4 regions of the Pseudomonas sp. PGPPP1 genome follow, and region 1 is predicted to be linked to each of the others. Evidence: predicted binding sites of a transcription regulator. Region 1 holds the regulator's gene; each other region holds the start of a gene.
What was found. Region 1 encodes FliA, which starts transcription of late flagellar genes. Its sites were predicted from a motif close to CTAAAGTTTNNNNNNNNNNNGCCGNTAA; they were not measured.

Region 1 (4,955 bases):
CCTGGAAGTGGCCCAGGAAGCCGAGTTCTACGGCTCCATGGACGGTGCCAGCAAATTCGTACGCGGCGACGCCATTGCCGGCCTGCTGATTCTGTTCATCAACCTGATTGGCGGCATGGCGGTCGGGATCTTCCAGCACGGCATGACCTTCGGCGATGCGGGCAAGGTCTACGCGTTGCTGACCATCGGTGACGGTTTAGTGGCGCAATTGCCATCACTGTTGTTATCTACAGCAGCGGCCATCATGGTGACCCGTGCGTCGGGCTCCGAAGACATGGGCAAGCAGATCAGCCGGCAGATGTTCGCATCGCCCAAAGCGCTGGCGGTGGCGGCAGGCATCATGGCGATCATGGGGATCGTGCCGGGCATGCCGCATGTGTCGTTCCTCAGCATGGCGGCCATGGCGGCTGGCGGTGCGTACCTGTTCTGGAGAAAGCAGAACCAGGTCAAAGTGATTGCCCAGCAGGAAGTCGCCCGCCAGCAAGAATTGCTGCCATCCCCGGCCCGCGCCCAGGAAACCAAGGAGCTTGGCTGGGACGACGTGACCCCAATCGACATGATCGGCCTGGAAGTGGGCTACCGTCTGATTCCTTTGGTGGACCGCAACCAGGGCGGCCAATTGCTCGCGCGGATCAAAGGCGTGCGCAAGAAATTGTCCCAGGACTTGGGCTTCCTGATGCCCACCGTGCACATCCGCGACAACCTCGACCTGGCCCCAAGCGCCTACCGCCTGACCCTGATGGGAGTGATCCTGGCCGAAGCCGAGATCTACCCGGACCGCGAGCTGGCAATCAACCCCGGCCAGGTGTTCGGCAGTCTCAACGGCATAACCGCCAAAGATCCGGCTTTTGGCCTGGACGCGGTGTGGATCGAAATCAGCCAGCGCAGCCAGGCGCAGTCCCTGGGTTACACCGTGGTCGACGCCAGCACCGTGGTTGCGACTCACCTCAACCAGATCCTGTACAAGCACTCCCACGAGCTGATCGGCCACGAGGAAGTCCAGCAATTGATGGGTTTGCTGGCCAAAGCCTCGCCAAAATTGGCCGAAGAACTGGTGCCGGGTGTGCTGTCGTTGTCGCAACTGCTCAAGGTGTTGCAGGCGCTGTTGGCCGAACAAGTGCCGGTGCGCGACATCCGCAGCATTGCCGAGGCCATCGCCAACAATGCCGCCAAGAGTCAAGATACTGCCGCCCTGGTGGCTTCGGTGCGCGTCGGATTGTCGCGTGCAATCGTGCAAAGCATTGTAGGCACTGAGTCTGAGCTGCCTGTGATCACCTTGGAACCAAGGTTGGAACAAATATTGCTCAATAGTATCCAGAAGGCAGGACAAGGCCAGGAAGAGGGCGTTCTGCTGGAGCCAAGCATGGCTGAAAAACTGCAGCGTTCGTTGATCGACGCCGCGCAGCGCCAGGAAATGCAGGGCCAACCGGTGATTCTGCTGGTGGCGGGCCCGGTCCGAGCGATGTTGTCGCGGTTTGGACGCCTGGCAGTTCCGAATTTGCACGTTTTGGCTTATCAGGAAATTCCTGACAACAAGCAAGTGACTATCGTCGCGACAGTAGGGCCCAACGGCTGAGGTAGTGGGTTATGCAAGTTAAGCGTTTTTTCGCCGCCGATATGCGTCAGGCCATGAAACTGGTACGTGATGAGCTGGGCGCCGACGCCGCGATTATCGGTAACCGTCGTATTGCCGGCGGTGTCGAGCTGACGGCTGCCCTGGATTACACCCCCCAGGCACTGGCGCCCCGCGTGCCGAACATGGAGCTTGAAGACGAGCTGCGCAAGACCGCCTCGCGCATCGTCTCGGCCCAGGCTGAGCTGAGCATGCGTGGCGACAGCGACGCCACCACCAATCGCCAGTTGTTCGCCGGCTTGCCGCTGACGGCTGCCGAGCCGCTGGTTGAGCCGACCTTTGTCGAGCCGCCACGTCCTGCCGCGCCAGCCCCGGCCGCCGCAGTCGATGCGCGCGTGTTCGACTCGATGCGCTTTGAACTCAATGGCCTGCGCGAACTGCTGGAAGTGCAGCTGGGCTCGCTGGCATGGTCGCAGTTGCAAGGCAGCAAGCCGCAACAGGCCAACCTGTGGCGCCGCCTGCAACGCATTGGCCTGTCCGGCCCGTTGTCCCGCGACCTGCTGGCGTTGACCACCGAAATCGAAGAACCTCGCCAGGCCTGGCGCATGTTGCTGGCCCATTTGGCGCGGATGATCGTCACCCCGGAAATCGAACCCCTGGAAGAGGGCGGTGTGATCGCCATGGTCGGCCCTGCCGGCATGGGCAAGACCACCACCCTGGCCAAGCTGGCGGCGCGTTACGTGCTCAAGTACGGCGCGCAGAATATCGCGCTGGTGAGCATGGACAGCTATCGTATCGGTGCCCAGGAGCAGCTCAAGACCTTGGGGCGCATCCTCAATGTGTCGGTGACCCACGTCGATCCGGGCCAGTCCCTGGCCAACGCCCTCGACCCATTGCTGCGCAAACGCGTGGTGCTGATCGATACCGCCGGCCTGCAAGCCAGTGATCCGGCGCTGCGCATGCAGTTGGAAAGCCTGGCCGGACGTGGCATCAAGTCAAAAAATTACCTGGTGCTTGCAACCACTAGCCAGAAACAGGTTCTGACGGCTGCGTACCACAGCTACAAACGTTGCGGGCTGGCCGGTTGCATCCTGACTAAACTGGATGAAACCGCGAGCCTTGGCGAGGTGTTGAGCCTGGCTATCAGCCACGAATTGCCGGTCGCCTACCTGACCGATGGCCCGCGGATTCCGGATGACCTGCATCTGCCGCGTCGTCATCAGTTGGTCAGCCGTGCAGTCAGTGTGCAAATGCAAGAAGAGCCTAGCGAGGAAGCGATGGCCGATATGTTCGCCGACCTTTACCACAACCCGGCAAAGCGGGTGGGTTGAGGGCAGGACGAACACCGTGAAATGTACCTACATCGATGGTCTGCAAGATACACGCGGCCAAGCCATGTAGCCTGCGTCTAAGCAAGACAAGGTAAAGAAATAAAATGGGCAGCATGCATCCCGTACAGGTGATCGCGGTGACCGGCGGCAAAGGTGGCGTCGGGAAAACTAACGTGTCAGTGAATTTGTCCCTGGCCCTGGCAGAGCTTGGCCGTCGCGTCATGCTGCTGGATGCTGACCTGGGGCTGGCGAACGTCGACGTTCTGCTCGGGCTGACACCCAAACACACCCTCGCCGATGTCATCGAAGGGCGCTGCGAGCTGCGCGATGTGCTGCTCCAGGGCCCGGGTGGCATCCGCATCGTACCGGCCGCCTCCGGTACCCAGAGCATGGTGCACCTGAGCCCGGCGCAGCATGCCGGCCTGATCCAGGCGTTCAGCGATATTGGCGACAACCTCGACGTGCTGGTGATCGACACCGCCGCCGGGATCGGCGAGTCCGTGGTCAGCTTTGTGCGCGCGGCGCAGGAAGTCCTGCTGGTGGTCTGCGATGAACCCACCTCGATCACCGACGCCTACGCCCTGATCAAACTGCTTAACCGTGACTACGGCATGAACCGCTTCCGCGTATTGGCCAACATGGCCCAAAGCCCGCAGGAAGGGCGAAACCTGTTCGCGAAGTTGACCAAGGTCACGGATCGCTTCCTCGATGTCGCCTTACAATATGTCGGCGCAGTTCCCTATGACGAGTGTGTGCGCAAGGCCGTGCAAAAGCAGCGTGCGGTCTATGAAGCGTTCCCTCGTTCGAAATGCGCACTGGCGTTCAAGGCCATTGCCCAGAAGGTCGATACCTGGCCATTGCCCGCCAACCCTCGGGGGCATCTGGAGTTTTTCGTCGAGCGATTGGTGCATCAGACGAGCGCAGGACCCGTGCTATGACAGCGACCGGCTACAACGCGTACAAGAAGTCTGCCCGTGACAGCCAGGGCGAGTTGATCGAGCGCTACGCGCCGCTGGTCAAGCGCATCGCCTATCACCTGCTGGCACGCCTGCCCGCCAGCGTCCAGGTCGAAGACCTGATCCAGGCGGGCATGATCGGCCTGCTCGAAGTGTCGACCAAATACGACGCGAGCAAGGGGGCGAGTTTCGAGACGTATGCGGGTATCCGTATCCGGGGTGCGATGCTCGACGAGGTCCGTAAAGGTGACTGGGCACCGCGTTCGGTGCATCGCAATACGCGCATGGTCAGTGATGCAATTCGCGCAATTGAAGCAAAAACCGGTCGCGACGCTAAAGATCATGAAGTTGCGGCCGAACTCCAATTGAGTCTCGACGATTACTACGGGATTTTGAACGATACCTTGGGCAGCCGCCTGTTCAGTTTCGACGACCTCTTGCAGGACGGCGAACACGAAGGGCTGCACGAGGACGGCGCGAGTGCTCATCTTGAGCCGTCGCGCGACCTGGAAGATGAACGCTTCCAGGGGGCGTTGGCGGACGCGATAGCCAATTTGCCGGAGCGTGAGCGACTGGTGTTGGCGCTGTACTACGACGAAGAGCTGAACCTCAAGGAAATCGGTGAGGTCCTGGGGGTCAGCGAATCACGAGTCAGCCAGTTGCACAGCCAGTGCGCAGCCCGCTTGCGGGGGCGTTTGGGAGAGTGGCGAGCGCGCTGACAGGCAGTGTGGGGACACTGCAGACGAGACCGTGAAGCCGCAGGCTTTCGCGGGGGCGCTCCGTGGTACCCCGGCAGTCCTTTTTGTGTAATGCCTGTTGATTGAAATGGCGCGTCCAGGTGCTGGGCGCGTTTAAGACTGCTTGGAGGTCGAATTGGACAAGAACATGAAAATCCTCATCGTTGATGACTTCTCAACGATGCGGCGGATCATAAAAAACCTGTTGCGTGACCTTGGGTTCACAAACACGGTCGAGGCGGATGACGGCATTACGGCGATTCCGATCCTCAACAGCGGGAGCATCGACTTTCTGGTAACGGACTGGAACATGCCGGGCATGACCGGTATCGACTTGCTGCGCCACGTGCGCGCTGAC
Region 2 (4,955 bases), on a different contig from region 1:
CAACGCAATACTCTGCAAGTTGCTGCTCAGCAAGGTCGCGGTGCTGCTCTGCTCGTGGGTGGCGGTGGTGATGGCGGCGAATTGCTGCCCTGCCGAACGACTTTGTTCGTCAATGCGCGCCAGGGCCGAAGCCACGTCTGCGTTGCGCGACAGCCCCTCCTGCATCAGCACATTGCCGTGTTCCATCGTGGTAATGGCGTTACCGGTTTCCTGCTGGATGCTCTGGATCATTCCGGAGATTTCGTCGGTGGCTTGGCGAGTGCGCGACGCCAGGTTGCGCACTTCGTCAGCAACCACTGCAAACCCGCGGCCTTGCTCACCGGCACGCGCTGCCTCGATCGCGGCGTTCAGCGCAAGCAAATTGGTCTGCTCGGCGATGGAAGTAATCACACCGACGATCCCGCCGATTTCCTGGGAGCGCTGGCCCAACGTGTTGATCACCGTGGCGGTGCTATTGAGCGCCGTGGCGATGTGCTCCAGGGACGACGACGCCTCTTGCATCGACGTGCGGCCGATACGGGTTTGCTGGGCGTTTTCCTGTGCCAAGCGTTCGGTGTTGCCCATGTTGTCGGCGATATTCAACGAGGTGGCGCTGAACTCCTCCACCGCGCCGGCCATGCTGGTGATTTCACCGGATTGCTGCTCCATGCCTTCATACGCACCACCGGACAACCCGGACAACGCCTTTGCCCGGCTGTTGACCTCTTCGGCCGCCTTGCGAATATGCGAGACCATGGTCGACAGCGCCTCACCCATCTGGTTGAAGCTGCGCGCCAACTGGCCGATTTCATCATGGCTGGAAACATTCAGACGTACGCTCAGGTCGCCCGCGCCCAACGCCTCGGCCTGACGCACCAGGTCGCTCAAGGGCTGCAATTTGCTGCGCAGCAGCCAGACCGCGGCACCCACCGCGAACAACATCGCCAGTACGCTACCGATCACCAGGCGGATGCCCACCGCCCACGTCACTTCGCGGATCTCCGACTTCGGCATGCTCGCTACGACCGACCACGGGCCCCCTTCGAACGGCACCGAGACACTGTAGAAATCTTCGTTCTTGTCACTCCAGAAGCGCCCCTTGCCCGGCGTTTTTGCCAGGTCGAGCATCAGTGGGATCGCCGGGTCCAACGCCTGCACGCCCGCCGGCGGCACCAGCCAATGCTTTTGCTCATCCAGCAACGCCAAGGAGCCGGTCTTGCCGATACGGAACCGCTTGAGGTTGTCGAACTGGGCGTTCTGCGCATCGGTATAGTCGAAGCCGACAAACAGCACCGCAATGACCTTGCCAGCAGCATCGCGCACCGGTGTGTATTGGGTCATGTAAGAGCGTTCGAACAGCACCGCGCGGCCAACGTAGCCTTGCCCGCCCAGCAAACGTTGATAGGCCGGGTGCTGGTGATCCAGCGCAGTGCCGATCGCGCGGCTGCCGTCCTGCTTGGTCAGCGAAGTGCTGACGCGAATAAAGTCCTCGCCATTGCGCACAAACACAGTGGCTACGCCGCCCGAGTTGTCCTTGAACTCATCGACCTCATCGAAATCGTTGTTCAACACATCGCTGCCCAAATACAGGCTTGGGGTCTGCACGCCTGCCACCGTCACCGGCTGGTCCGCACGCACACTCAAACCGGCGCCAAAGCGCTTTTCAAACAACCCGCTCAAACGCTGGGTGCTCTCGCGCAAGGTGCTGTGGAAGGTATTGAGTTGGTCGGCGAGCAAGCGCGCCTCGCTGGCCAGGTGTTCCTCTCGGGTATCGAGGTTGGCGGAGTCGAGGGAACGCAAGGCAAACACGGTACTGCCGCTGATAACGACAGCCAGAATCACGGCTAACGCGAGGCCTAGCTGGGAGGCGATCCGAGCGCGAGGTTGAGACATGACAGCTCCTGGCCGAGGCCAGGATCATCCTGATCTCATAGCGCTACTCGGCAAATTATCTAGTGGGAAGCGTTGGTGCACGATGGTTCCAACACACCTACTTCGGCGCGCGCGATCAATACTTGAGCGAATCACAGGGTTATCGCGCAAACGATTGCACGAACGGTCACAGGCACTCAGTCGAGGCGCTCGACCGCAGGCAGCTCCATCGCCTTGACTTCACCTTGAAGAAAGTCCGCCAACCGGCGCAATCGCTCGCCGCCGGGGCGGGTTTTCGGCCACACCAGGTAATAGTTTTCCCCACTGGCAACAGCGGTCGGCCAAGGCAGGCTCAGCCGTCCCTGGGCAACGTCTTCGGCCACCATCAGCAAATCCCCCATGGACACGCCATAACCCCGCGCAGCGGCGATCATGCCCAATTCCAGGGTATCGAACACTTGCCCGCCCTTGAGCGATATCTGCGATGACAGGCCCATGCGCTCCAGCCAGTTGCGCCAATCGCGGCGATCCGGCGTGGGGTGCAGCAACTCGGCGGTTGCCAGGCGCTCGGCATCCCAGGGGCCGTCTTCCAACAGGTTCGGCGCGCCCACGGGGATCAATAATTCGGGGAACAGGTAGCAGGCCTCCCAGTCCGCCGGAAAATGCCCGTAGCTCAGCAGCACTGCGCAGTCGAACGGCTCCTGGTTGAAGTCGACTTCGTCCACGCTCATCCAGGCGCTAGTGAGTTGCACCTCATTGCCCGGCTGCACTGCCCGAAATCGGCTGAGCCGCGCCAGCAACCAGCGCATGGTCAGTGTGGACGGCGCCTTCATGCGCAGGATGTCATCTTCGGCGTTCAGGGTATGGCAGGCGCGCTCCAGCGCGGCGAACCCCTCACGCACGCCGGGCAACAGCAGGCGAGCGGCCTCGGTGAGTTGCAGAGTACGCCCGCTGCGCTGGAACAGACGGCAGGCGAAATGCTCCTCCAGCGTACGGATATGCCGGCTTACCGCGCTTTGGGTAATCGACAGTTCTTCTGCTGCACGGGTGAATGAGTTGTGCCGAGAAGCCGCCTCAAATGCGCGAAGGGCATAAAGCGGAGGAAGACGACGAGACATCTGAAAATTCCTACAGAGCAATACCGCACCCTATCAGATTCACATACATGAGTTTTAGTCATGCTGACGATCGCTTTTATCCCTTTGTGCGAAGCGCTGGGAGCGCCGAGAATCAACCCTTCCACAACCCTCTGACTATTTGAGCGTGATGATCATGCAGCATCCGGCACGTACCGAACTCTGGGCCATTCTACGGCTGTCGGGGCCGTTGATTGCCTCACAGTTGGCGCACATGCTGATGGTGCTGACCGACACCCTGATGATGGCGCGCCTGAGCCCTGAAGCCCTGGCCGGTGGCGGCCTGGGCGCGGCCAGTTATTCGTTCGTGTCGATCTTCTGCATCGGCGTGATCGCTGCCGTGGGCACCCTGGTGGCGATCCGTCATGGCGCAGGCGACATTGAGGGCGCCACCCGTCTGACCCAGGCGGGGCTGTGGCTCGCCTGGCTGATGGCCCTGGCCGCCGGCTTGCTGCTGTGGAACCTCAAGCCGCTGCTGTTGATGTTTGGCCAGACCGAAACCAACGTGCATTCGGCGGGACAATTCCTGACGATCCTGCCGTTCGCCCTGCCCGGTTATTTGAGTTTCATGGCCCTTCGCGGGTTCACCAGCGCCATCGGCAAGGCGACACCAGTGATGGTGATCAGCCTGTGTGGCACCGTGCTCAACTACCTGCTCAACCACGCCTTGATCGAATGCATGTTTGGCCTCCCTAAACTCGGCCTGATGGGTATCGGCCTGGTCACGGCCATCGTCGCCAACGGCATGGCGTTGGCGCTGATGTGGTACATCCGCAGCAATCGCGCGTACGCCGCCTACCCGCTGGGCAACGGCCTGCTGCGCCTGAACACCCAGTACCTGCGTGAATTGTGGCGCCTGGGCCTGCCGATTGGCGGCACCTACGCCGTGGAAGTCGGGTTGTTTGCCTTTGCGGCGCTGTGCATGGGCACCATGGGCAGCACGCAACTGGCATCGCATCAGATCGCCCTGCAAATCGTTTCGGTAGCGTTCATGGTGCCGGCGGGGATGTCCTACGCGGTGACCATGCGCATCGGCCAGCATTACGGCGCGGGGCAATTGCTGCAGGCGCGCATGGCTGGTCGGGTTGGTATCGGCTTTGGTGCGGCGGTGATGTTGGGATTTGCCGCGGTGCTGTGGCTTTATTCCGACCCGCTAATAGGGCTGCTCATCGACCACAACAACCCGGCTTTCCACGATGTGATTGTCTTGGCCGTCAGCCTGCTCGCCGTCGCCGCTTGGTTCGAGCTGTTCGACGGCGTGCAGACCATCGCCATGGGCTGCATTCGCGGGCTCAAGGACGCCAAGACGACCTTCCTGATCGGTGCGGGTTGCTACTGGCTGATCGGCGCGCCGTCCGCCTGGCTGATGGCGTTCACGCTGGGTTGGGGCCCAACCGGTGTGTGGTGGGGCTTGGCGCTGGGCCTGGCGTGTGCGGCGGTGAGCCTGACTTGGGCGTTTGAAGCGAAGATGAAGCGGATGATTAGGCGGGAGCCTGAGGTTCGCGCTGAATTCCAAGCGATGCAGCCGGACTAGGAAATGTGCGCGGTCCGTGTGGGAGCAGGCACACCAGCTCCCACACTGACCGGGTTTACAACTCAGCCCAGCAACGCCTGCTGACTCTTGCCAAAGGTCAGGTACTCCACTAACTCCGGCAACGGCAGCGGCTTGCTGATCAGGTACCCCTGGGCCTGGTCACACCCAAACAACCGCAACAGCGCCAACTGCTCAGGGGTTTCCACCCCTTCGGCCACCACTTCCAGGTTCAGGTTGTGGGCCAGGTTGATCATGGCGTGGACCAGCTTGCGATTCTCTTCGCGCTCTTCCATGCCGCCCACGAAGCTCTTGTCGACCTTCAACAAGGCAATCGGCAAGCTGTTGAGGTGCACGAACGATGAGAAGCCAGTACCAAAGTCATCCAGGGAAAACCGCACACCCAGGCGACCGAGGGCATCCATGGTCTGCTTGAC
Region 3 (4,955 bases), on a different contig from region 1:
CGCCAACTCCACGGCGTGCAAGATGTTTTCCGGGGTGCGCCAGCGGTCAGTCTGCGCCTTGCGCTTGTCGCTCCAATACAGGAAGAACGCTATCAGGCTGACCACCCCATAGGCCGCCAACGGAATGATGGTCTCACCGCGCAGCCACACCAATACCGACCCCGTCAGCGGCGCAGCGCACAGCAGCACAAAGATCGCCGCTTTCAAGCGTGGGTACTGGATGCTCATGGCTTGACCGCAGTCCAGTCGATCCAGCCAAACTGCCACGTGGCCAGGATCACCAAGCCGAACGCGATCCGGTACCAGGCAAACGCTGCATAGCTGTGGCTGGCGATGAACTTGAGCAAGGCCTTGACCGCGATCATCGCGAAGATGAACGAGGTGACAAAACCGATGGCAAACACCGGCAGGTCATCCGGCTGGAACAGGTGGCGGTACTTGTAGCCCGAATACACCGCCGCACCGACCATGGTCGGCATGGCCAGGAAGAACGAGAACTCGGTGGCGGTCTTGCGCGACAGGCCAAACAGCAGGCCGCCGATGATCGTCGCGCCGGAACGCGAAGTGCCCGGAATCATCGCAAGGCACTGGGCAAAGCCGATCTTGATTGCATCTTTCCAGGTGATCTCGTCGACGGTTTCAGCGTGCGTCCGGTGCTGGCGACGCTCGGCCCACAGCATGATGATGCCGCCCACCACCAGCGCCGCAGCCACGGTGATCGGGTTGAACAGGTAATGCTTGATCAGGTCGGCGAAAATCACCCCCAGCACCACTGCCGGCAACACCGCGATGATCAGGTTAACCGTGAAGCGCTGGGCCTTGCGCTGGGTCGGCAAGCCGATGACCACGTCCAGGATCTTGCGGCGAAACTCCCAGACCACCGCGAGAATCGCACCCAGTTGGATAATGATGTTAAACGCCTCGAAGCGCTCGCCGCCGAACCCGATCAAGTCGGCAACGATGATCTGGTGGCCGGTGCTGGAGATCGGCAGGAACTCCGTGAGCCCCTCCACCACGCCAAGAATCAATGCCTGTATGGCGGTCCAAAAATCCATGCTTCCCCCAAAGGTCATGCTCATTGGCATGCCTCGATAATCTTTTTTAGTGGTTCACTGACGACAAGACCCGGTGTTGGAACTCAACGCCGGTACGGAAAATTCCGTGAGAAATCAGACAGTACTCAGGTTTCCCGATTTCAGGCCGAAAGCCTATCAGACACGCGGGAAAAGTCGATGCAGCGCCCACAATTATAAAAAGCATGGAGTGACAGGACGATGAACAGTTTGCGCAGTATGTCGATCAGCCGCCGTCTCTGGCTGATCCTGATAGTCGCCGTTCTGATGCTGCTGGCCCTGGGTTTGCTGATGCTCAAGCAGATTCACGGCGACCTTTACCAGGCCAAGCGCCAACAGACCCAACACGTGGTGCAGACCGCCAGCGGGATCCTGACGTTTTATCACGGCCTCGAAACCAGCGGCGTCATGACCCGCGAGTCGGCGCAGAAACAAGCCCTGAGTGCGGTGCGTGGGTTGCGCTACGACCATGACGACTACTTCTGGATCAACGACCTCACTCCCGTGATGATCATGCATCCAGCCAACCCAAAGCTGGACGGCCAGAACCTTTCGGCCATCCGCGACCCGGATGGGTTTGCGGTGTTCAACGAATTCGTGCTGCTGGCCAAGGCCAAGGGCGCGGGCGTCGTAAATTACCGCTGGCCCAAGCCGGGCGCAGACGCCCCGGTGGCCAAGACCTCGTATATCCAATTGTTCGAACCCTGGGGCTGGATCATCGGTTCCGGCGTGTACGTGGATGACGTGCAGGCCGAGTTCAGGGGGCAAGTCTGGAATGCGTCCTTGATGGGCCTGGTTATCGCCGCAATCATGGCGTTGCTGGTGGCGCTGATCGCCCGCAGCATCGTGCGCCCGCTGCAGGCGGCGGTGAGCGCGATGGGCAACATCGCCAGTGGCGAAAGCGACCTGACCCGCAGCCTCGACACCCACGGCCGGGATGAAATCACCCAGCTCTCCCACCACTTCAACAGTTTCACCGCCAAGCTACGCCAAGTGGTCAGCCAGTTGCAGGTGTGCGCCAACGCACTGGGCCAATCCTCCATGGAGCTGGGCAACAACGCCACCCAGGCCCACGACCGTAGCCAACAGCAGTCGCAACAGATGGAGCTGGTGGCCACTGCCATCAACGAAGTCACCTACGGCGTGCAGGACGTGGCCAAGAACGCCGAACACGCGGCCAGCGAAATGCGCGATGCCCAGGCCCAGGCGCAACAAGGCCAAGTGAACATCGACGGCAGCCTGCAGCAGATCGACCAGCTCTCCACCACCATCAGCCAAGCCGTTGAGGTAATCCGCACCCTGTCCAGCGAAAGCACGCAGATTGGCGGCGTACTGGAAGTGATCCGCTCGATTGCCGACCAGACCAACCTGCTGGCGCTCAACGCCGCGATTGAAGCCGCCCGCGCCGGCGAGCAAGGCCGTGGCTTTGCGGTGGTGGCCGATGAAGTGCGGTTGCTGGCCCAACGCACACAAAAATCCACTGCCGAGATCCAGGCGATGATCGAGCGGCTGCAAGGTCACTCGGAAGCGGCGGTCAAGGTGATCAGCGACAGCCACAGCGCCTCGCAACTGACCATCGAGCAAGCCGGCCAGGCCGGGGCCAGTCTTACCGCTATCGGCCAGGCACTGCGCAACCTCAATGGCCTGAACGCGTCGATTGCCAGCGCCACGTTGCAACAGGCGCATGTGGTGGAAGACATCAACCAGAACGTCACCCAAGCCGCCGGTTTGTCCCACAGCACCGCGTTGGCGGCCGAGCAGTCCAGTGTGGCCAGCGCCCATCTGCGCGGTTTGAGTGAACAACTCGACGGCCTGCTGCGCCAGTTCAAGGTCTAGCCCACTGATCATTCCCACGCGGGGCGTGGGAACGATCAATTCCTACGCCAATCTTCTTTGGTTACAATCCCCGCCCTCTCCCACGCTCCCAAGGAACCGCCATGTCCGGGCTTGAACTGTTCGCCGCTGCCCTGGGGGTGATCGCTGTCTGGCTGACGGTCAAGCAAAACCCCTGGTGCTGGCCCATCGGCCTGGTGATGGTGTTGCTGTACACCTGGGTGTTTTATGACGTGAAGCTCTATTCGGACATGCTGTTGCAGGTGGTCTACGCCGCGCTGCAAGTGTATGGCTGGTGGCAATGGACACGCGCAGGCGAGGTCAAGCAAGGCCGCCAGGTCACGAGCCTGGGCTGGCCTGCGATCATGACCAGCCTGGCAGTGGGCGCCGTCGGCAGCCTGTTGCTCGGCGCGGCCATGGCGCACTGGACCGACGCAGCCCAACCGTGGCTCGACGCGGCCCTCACCGGCTTCAGCCTGGTGGCACAAATGTGGATGGCGCAAAAACGCGTGCAATGCTGGCCGCTGTGGATTGCCGTAGATGTGATCTTCGTCGGGCTGTTCCTCTACAAAGGCCTCTACCTCACCGCCGCGCTCTACGCGCTGTTCACCGTGATCGCCGTGCAAGGCTGGCGTGAATGGCGTGCCGACCCGGCGTTGCAGCCATGAAGGTGGTGGTGCTGGCAGGCCCGGAGTCCAGTGGCAAAAGCTGGTTGGCGGCTGAGTTGCATCAGCACTTTGGTGGGTTGATGGTGGGCGAATACGTGCGCTACTTCATCGACCACCATCAACGCGACACCTGCCTGGCCGACATCCCGGACATCGCCCGTGGCCAACTCGCCTGGGAAGATGCCGCTCGCGCCGAGCAGCCCAACCTGCTGATCCTCGACACCCACCTGCTGACCAACAAGCTGTGGAGCCAGACCCTGTTCAGCGACTATCCCGCGTGGCTGGACAGCGAACTGCTGGCCCGCCATTACGACCTGCACCTGCTGTTGTCACCCGACGATGTGGAATGGACTGCCGATGGCCAGCGTTGCCAGCCAGAACTCACCGATCGCCAAGCGTTTTTCCAGGCCAGCCTGGACTGGATGCAACAGCATCAACAACCGGCCCTGGTGATTCGCGGCCATTGGGAAGAACGCCGGGCTGTCGCGTTTGCAGCAGTCGAGCAGCTACTCGCCGACACGCTCCAGGTTGGCATTCACCCGTAGCAGCAACGCCAGCAGGGTCGCCTGCTCCTCGTCGCTGAACCCCTCCAACGCCTGCGCCGCCCCCTGCACCATGACCGCGTGAGCCTGGGGCATGCGTTCACGCACCGCATCGGTCAGGGTGATCAAGCGGCTGCGTCTGTCCGCCGGGTCGGCGACGCGCTGGATCATGCCGTCACGCTCCATGCGCCCGAGTAACTGCGCCATGCTCGATTGCTCGACACGGGCAATGCGCACCAACTCAGCCTGAGGCAAACCTTCGCTGTACTTGAGCGCCACCAACACCGGAATCTGCGCAACCGCAAACCCCAAGGCTTTCAGGCGGCCCTCGTACAGACGGATAAAACCGCGGTTGGCCAGGCCGATTTGCTGCATTGGGTTGGGTGCGGGGGATTGAACATTCATGGGCGTTGACTTTCCATAGGATCCTATGAACTAAATGTATAGGATCCTATAAACATCGCCAAGGACAATCTGCATGCATACCTCGTTGCGTATCGCCATCGTTGGCGCCGGCCCCGGCGGCTTGACCTTGGCGCGAATCCTTCATCGCCATGGCATTACGGTCAGCGTGTTTGAGCGCGAAAGCGGTCCTTTTGAGCGCCCACAGGGTGGCACGCTGGATTTACACGCCGAATCCGGCCAACTCGCCCTGCGGCGCGCCGGCCTGGAAGACGCGTTCAAACGCATTGCCCGTTACGAAGACCAGGGCTCGCGGCTGATGAATCACCGCGGTCACTTGCTATACGAGGCCCCCAACCCCGAGGCCGGTGAGCGCCCCGAAGTCGACCGCACCGCACTGCGCCAGGCCCTCCTCGACTCACTACCGCTGGGCTGTG
Region 4 (4,955 bases), on a different contig from region 1:
GAACCGCACCCAGCTGGGAACGCTGGCTGTCTACTTGCTGGATCGCACCTTCCAGAGCCTGGATGGTTTGCTGAGCGCTGGCAGCGTTCAGGATGCTCAGGTCGGCAACGGTGGTGTCCATTTTGGTAGCGGTGGTCGGTGCAGCAGCGGCAGCGGTCAGACCCAGAGTGGTCAGGCCAGTACCCGCGCTACCATCGGCAACGGTGATGTCCTTGGTGGAGAACAGGTTCAGGGTGTTGTCAGCGTTTTTGCTGGCAGTTACACCGGTGCTGGCGCTGTTGATGGACGACACGATGTCGGCCATGGTGGAGCCCGCGGTGAACTTAACTTCGGTGCCGTTCAGGCTAACCGAAGTAGCGGAAGCCAGTTTGGCTTCGGTAGTACCAGCCGACAGACCCAGTTTAGCTAGTGCACCCGCACCGCCGTTGGCAGCAACACCAGTACCGTTACCCAGTTTGATAGCCTTGCCATCAGCCGAAGCCAGTTGCAGACGACCGTCAGCGGATACCGAAGCGGTAACGCCGAACTTGTTGGCGGTGTTGGAGGTGTTGATTTTGCCAGCGATAGCAGCCAGGTCGTCGTTCGCAGCGAAAGCAACGTTGGTGCCATTGATGTTGATTTCAGCGGCAGCAGCCAGTTTGCCTGGAACAGCAGCAACGTTAGTGGTTACGCCACCACCAGCTGCAGCAGCACCAGCCAGAGTAGTAGCCAGAGCGCCTGCACCAGTAACAGTGATAGCGGAGCCCGAGGTCAGAACCAGATTGCCGCCACCATCGTCAGCAGCAATGGTGCTACCAGCAGCGGTGTTAATTTTAGTTACAACATCGGTCAGCGTATCAGCGGCCAGCAGGTTAACAGCAGTGCCGCCATTGACCGTGATGGTTTCAGCAGTACCAAGAGTGGCACCAACAGCAGCGGTACGGGTGAAAGGCGTGGTGGTGCTGCTAGCCGGTGTGCCACCTGGCAGAACAACAGCATTACCGGTTACGGAAGCCGACAGAGTGGTAGTAGAACCATCCAGCTTAGCTTCGCTGTAAGTACCCTTCAGGCCGGTAGCGCTCAGGTCGCTCATGCCGAAAGAGATAGTTTGGTTAGCGTCAGAACCGATCTGGAAAGCAACGTTCTGGAACGAACCGTCCAGCAGGTTACGACCACCGAAGGTAGTGGTTTGGGCGATACGGGTCAGCTCACCAGATTTAGCGGTGAATTCTTGTTGCAGGGAAGCACGGTCAGCGTCGCTTTTATCACCGTTCGCGGACTGCAGAGCCAGTTCACGCAGACGTTGCAGAATGTTGGTCGACTCTTGCATCGCGCCTTCAGCGGTCTGGGCGATGGAAGTACCGTTGTTGGCGTTGGCGATGGCAACGGTCATGCCTTTAACCTGGGAGGTCAGACGGTTGGCGATTTGCATGCCAGCGGCGTCGTCTTTGGCGCTGTTGATTTTCAGGCCGGAAGACAGGCGAGTCATCGAGGTGCTCAGAGCATCACCGGCTTTGTTCAGGTTTTTCTGAACGGACAGGGAAGTGATGTTGGTGTTTACTGTTAAAGCCATGACGAAATCCTCGTGGGGTTGTTTACTGCGGCTTCCGGCCCTGGCAACCGCCGGGTGTGGCCTAGAGAACCTTCGTAATAGTTATCGTCGTGTGTGCCGGTTGCTTGAGGTTTTTTTTTGATTTTTTTAATGGCGCCGTGCCACCCCTTGCAATTCAAGGGCTTACGCAGGAGCCAAACCCCGGTTTCATTGGCTTTTCTGGCGCCAAATAAAAAACGCCGATGATCTCTCGATCATCGGCGTTTTGTTGTGCCGCCTATTATCGTGTCACGGGCGATAGAGAATCGCCGAGCCCCACGACAGGCCCACACCAAAACCACTGATGGCGACACGCTTCCAGGTGGCGTCCATCACGTGCTTTTCCAGCAACAGCGGAATGCTCGACGACACGGTGTTGCCGGTCTCGACCATGTCCTTGATGAACTTGTCCACCGGCGCATCTTCAAAACGACGCGCCACGGCGTCGACGATGGCCGCACTGCCCTGGTGGATGCAGAACGCATCGATCTCGTCAGCCTTGAGGTCCGACTCATTGAGCAGCTCGTGCAAATGTGCCGGCACTTTAAGCAATGCGAAGTTGAACACCTGGCGGCCGTTCATGAAGAACACGCCATCGCTGACCTTGAGGTGCGGCGCGCCGGAACCGTCGGTGCCGAACTTGGACTTGCCCAGCAACCAGGGAGCGTCTTCGCCCATCCAGGTCGCGGTGGCGGCATCACCGAACAGCATGGTGGTGTTGCGGTCTTCCGGGTCGACGATCTTCGAATACGGGTCGGCGGTGATCAGCAGGCCGTTTTTCAGGCCGGCGGCTTCCATGAAGCCTTTCATCGCGTAGATGCCGTAGACGTAGCCGGAGCAGCCCAGGGAGATATCGAACGCAGCAACGTGGGTCGGCAGGCCCAGTTTGTCCTGGACGATGGCCGCAGTGTGGGGCAAACCCTCTTCATCACCGTTCTGGGTGACGACGATCAGCGCGTCAATGGACTCGCGCTTCAAATCCGGGTTATTGGCAAACAAAGCGTTGACCGCCTCGACACACAGATCGGAGGTTTCCTGCGCAGCTTCCTTGCGCGGCAGGAACGCCGAACCGATCTTGCCAATGATGAATTCTTCATCCTTGGCGAATTTGGCACCCTGGGCGTAGTTATCGATCCCGTCGGCCGGCACGTAACTGGCGATGCTTTTTATGCCAATCATTGTGGCTTCCCAATACTAAATAGCTGGAGATCACCCCGCGAGCTGCCCCGCCGAGTGCTGACAATAAAAGGGGATAACCCCGCAAAAAACTCGCTGAAAGCCGCCCCGTAAAGGCCCTGCGACGACTTATCCTTTTCACACGATACAGTGAAGATGCGCTTTATGACTCACAGGTCACCTAATTGTCTGTGGTTTATGCAAAACCTTCAAACAATTAAGCCGTAGAAACGACAACGGCCCAGCCTGTTTCCAGGCTGGGCCGCTTGAGGTACTGGCGCTTACATCTTGTTGAACAGGCTCAACTGCGAGATTTTCACGAATGCCAGTTGCGACGCCTGCAACATGGTTTGCTGCAAGCTCAGGTTGATCGACGCTTCTGCCAAATCGATGTTCCCTAGCGAACTCATGGTCGAGTCATTGGCGATGCCCAGGCTGGTGTTTTGATCAGCTTGTATATCCAAAGCGTTACCGCGAGCGCCGATTGAACCGCGCACTTGGTCAACCTGCATTTTGGAGTTAGCCAGGTTGCCGATGGAGCGAGCAACCACGTCCTTGAGTTCCTTTTGCGCGGCAGGCTTACCATCTGCCGGTGTTTCAAGGACTTTGCGCAGGTGGCTCAGGGTGTCGAGTACGTTTTCGCTCTTACTGCTGGTGGCACCGATCGTAAAGGAATCGCCGTCTGCCGGGTCGGAAGTAACGCCAAGTTCAACGCCCGCGACGGTAATCGAGGTGGCACCCGTGGCCAAGGTGTCGCTGGCGATGGCCTTGCTGTCCGCTGTGTAAGGCTGCGCATAGACGTTATAGGCACCGCCCGCACCGAACTTGATGACAACACCCGAGTTGGGAAAGGTGCTGGCATACGCCGCCTGGTCAGTCACCGTTCCGCCGGTCAACTGCGCCGTTGTCGAGTTGCTGGGTGTGCGCGAGACACTGAAGGAGTCCGGCTTGAGCGCAAGGGTGAACTCGCGATCCTTCACCAGATCATCCGATGGCGTGCCAGGCAGTACGCCCTCGCCCAGATTGAAACCGATATCGAACTTGACCCCACGCAGGTTGACAGTCGAGGCGCCTTCCTTGGTGGCGTCAAAGGTGCCGTTGCCTTGGATCTCGGAAGTGACGTCCTTACCGGCGCTGTCGGTCACGGTGTACTGGGTGCTGCTGATGAATTTCAGCGAATAGGGCTGGCCGCTGGCAAAGTTGTTGGTGGTACCGGCGGTAATCAGGCCGGCAGAGACTGTCACCTTGTAATCATCGACATCGGGCGGCGTGAGTACACGTGTCGTTTGAGTACGACCTGTATTACCCGAACCTTCGAGGATGGTTTTCGCGGTGTCCCCCATCGACATCGACAGGTTTTCCGCCACCTTCAGGGTCAATGGCGTCTCATCCCCCTGATAGGTGTAGGTACCATCGTTGTTACGGGAGTAAGGCGGCGTGTCCGTCTTGCTGCCGGAGAACATGTAATTACCACTGGCGTCTTTGGTGTTGAGCAACGCCAGCACTTGATCCTGGATCGCACCAATGGTGTCGGCATGCGCCTTGCGGTCAGCATCGCTGATCCCAATGTTACCGGCAGCCAACGCCACCTCACTGGCCTTCTGCAATGCATCTTGGATTCCACTCAGTACGCTCTCTTCAGAAGCGAATGCGTTCTTCAACGTGGAGATATTGCCATTGGACTGCGCCAGCATATCTTTCTGCTGCTGCAGCATCAGCAAGCGCGCCGCCGCCACCGGATCATCACCGGCGGTTTGCACACGCACGCCGGAGGTGGTCTGGTCCTGAGCCTTGATCAGGCTGGAATAGTTCGATTGATACTTGGCAGTACTGGCTTCGAAATATTGCTGTGTAGAAATACGCATCGTCCCAGACTCCCTTAAAGGCTGTTGATCAGTGTGCTGAAGGTTTCCTGCGCGGCCTTGATGATCTGCGACGACGCGGTGTAGTACTGCTGAAACTTGATCATGTCGCCGGCCTCGTCATCCAGGTTGACCCCGGATACGGAGCTGAGAGCCTCTTTGTTGGCAGCCAGCAACGCACCGGTCGCGGCAACATCAACGCCGGACTGGCTGGCTTTAGCACCTACCTGGGACACCAGGCGACTGTTGGCCCCGACCAGGCTTACGCCGGTATTGCCGTCACCCAGACCGACCGTGGCCTTGGTCTGCAGGTCGAGCAACTGCTGGGCATTACGCCCGTCGGACTT

Region 2: the regulator FliA is predicted to act here: its motif matches at 1,972-1,999, upstream of CFE47_RS29900 (methyl-accepting chemotaxis protein).
Region 3: the regulator FliA is predicted to act here: its motif matches at 1,180-1,207, upstream of CFE47_RS04415 (methyl-accepting chemotaxis protein).
Region 4: the regulator FliA is predicted to act here: its motif matches at 1,634-1,661, upstream of CFE47_RS13340 (flagellin N-terminal helical domain-containing protein).

What each region holds. Positions count from the first base shown of each region.
Region 1 is NZ_NKIG01000033.1:58,123-63,077, reverse strand. It holds gene flhA (flagellar biosynthesis protein FlhA) at 1-1,576, shown strand, start outside; gene flhF (flagellar biosynthesis GTPase FlhF) at 1,588-2,904, shown strand; gene fleN (flagellar synthesis regulator FleN) at 3,009-3,842, shown strand; gene fliA (RNA polymerase sigma factor FliA) at 3,839-4,579, shown strand; gene CFE47_RS26700 (chemotaxis response regulator CheY) at 4,746-4,955, shown strand, end outside.
Region 2 is NZ_NKIG01000048.1:19,978-24,932, reverse strand. It holds gene CFE47_RS29900 (methyl-accepting chemotaxis protein) at 1-1,872, opposite strand, end outside; gene CFE47_RS29895 (LysR substrate-binding domain-containing protein) at 2,049-2,969, opposite strand; gene CFE47_RS29890 (NorM family multidrug efflux MATE transporter) at 3,118-4,521, shown strand; gene CFE47_RS29885 (putative bifunctional diguanylate cyclase/phosphodiesterase) at 4,584-4,955, opposite strand, start outside.
Region 3 is NZ_NKIG01000001.1:967,862-972,816, forward strand. It holds gene CFE47_RS04405 (DUF1294 domain-containing protein) at 1-228, opposite strand, end outside; gene CFE47_RS04410 (undecaprenyl-diphosphate phosphatase) at 225-1,055, opposite strand; gene CFE47_RS04415 (methyl-accepting chemotaxis protein) at 1,275-2,909, shown strand; gene pnuC (nicotinamide riboside transporter PnuC) at 3,011-3,574, shown strand; gene CFE47_RS04425 (AAA family ATPase) at 3,571-4,119, shown strand; gene CFE47_RS04430 (MarR family winged helix-turn-helix transcriptional regulator) at 4,081-4,521, opposite strand; gene CFE47_RS04435 (FAD-dependent oxidoreductase) at 4,595-4,955, shown strand, end outside.
Region 4 is NZ_NKIG01000010.1:15,826-20,780, forward strand. It holds gene CFE47_RS13340 (flagellin N-terminal helical domain-containing protein) at 1-1,552, opposite strand, end outside; gene CFE47_RS13345 (ketoacyl-ACP synthase III) at 1,820-2,749, opposite strand; gene CFE47_RS13350 (flagellar hook-associated protein 3) at 3,028-4,611, opposite strand; gene flgK (flagellar hook-associated protein FlgK) at 4,626-4,955, opposite strand, start outside.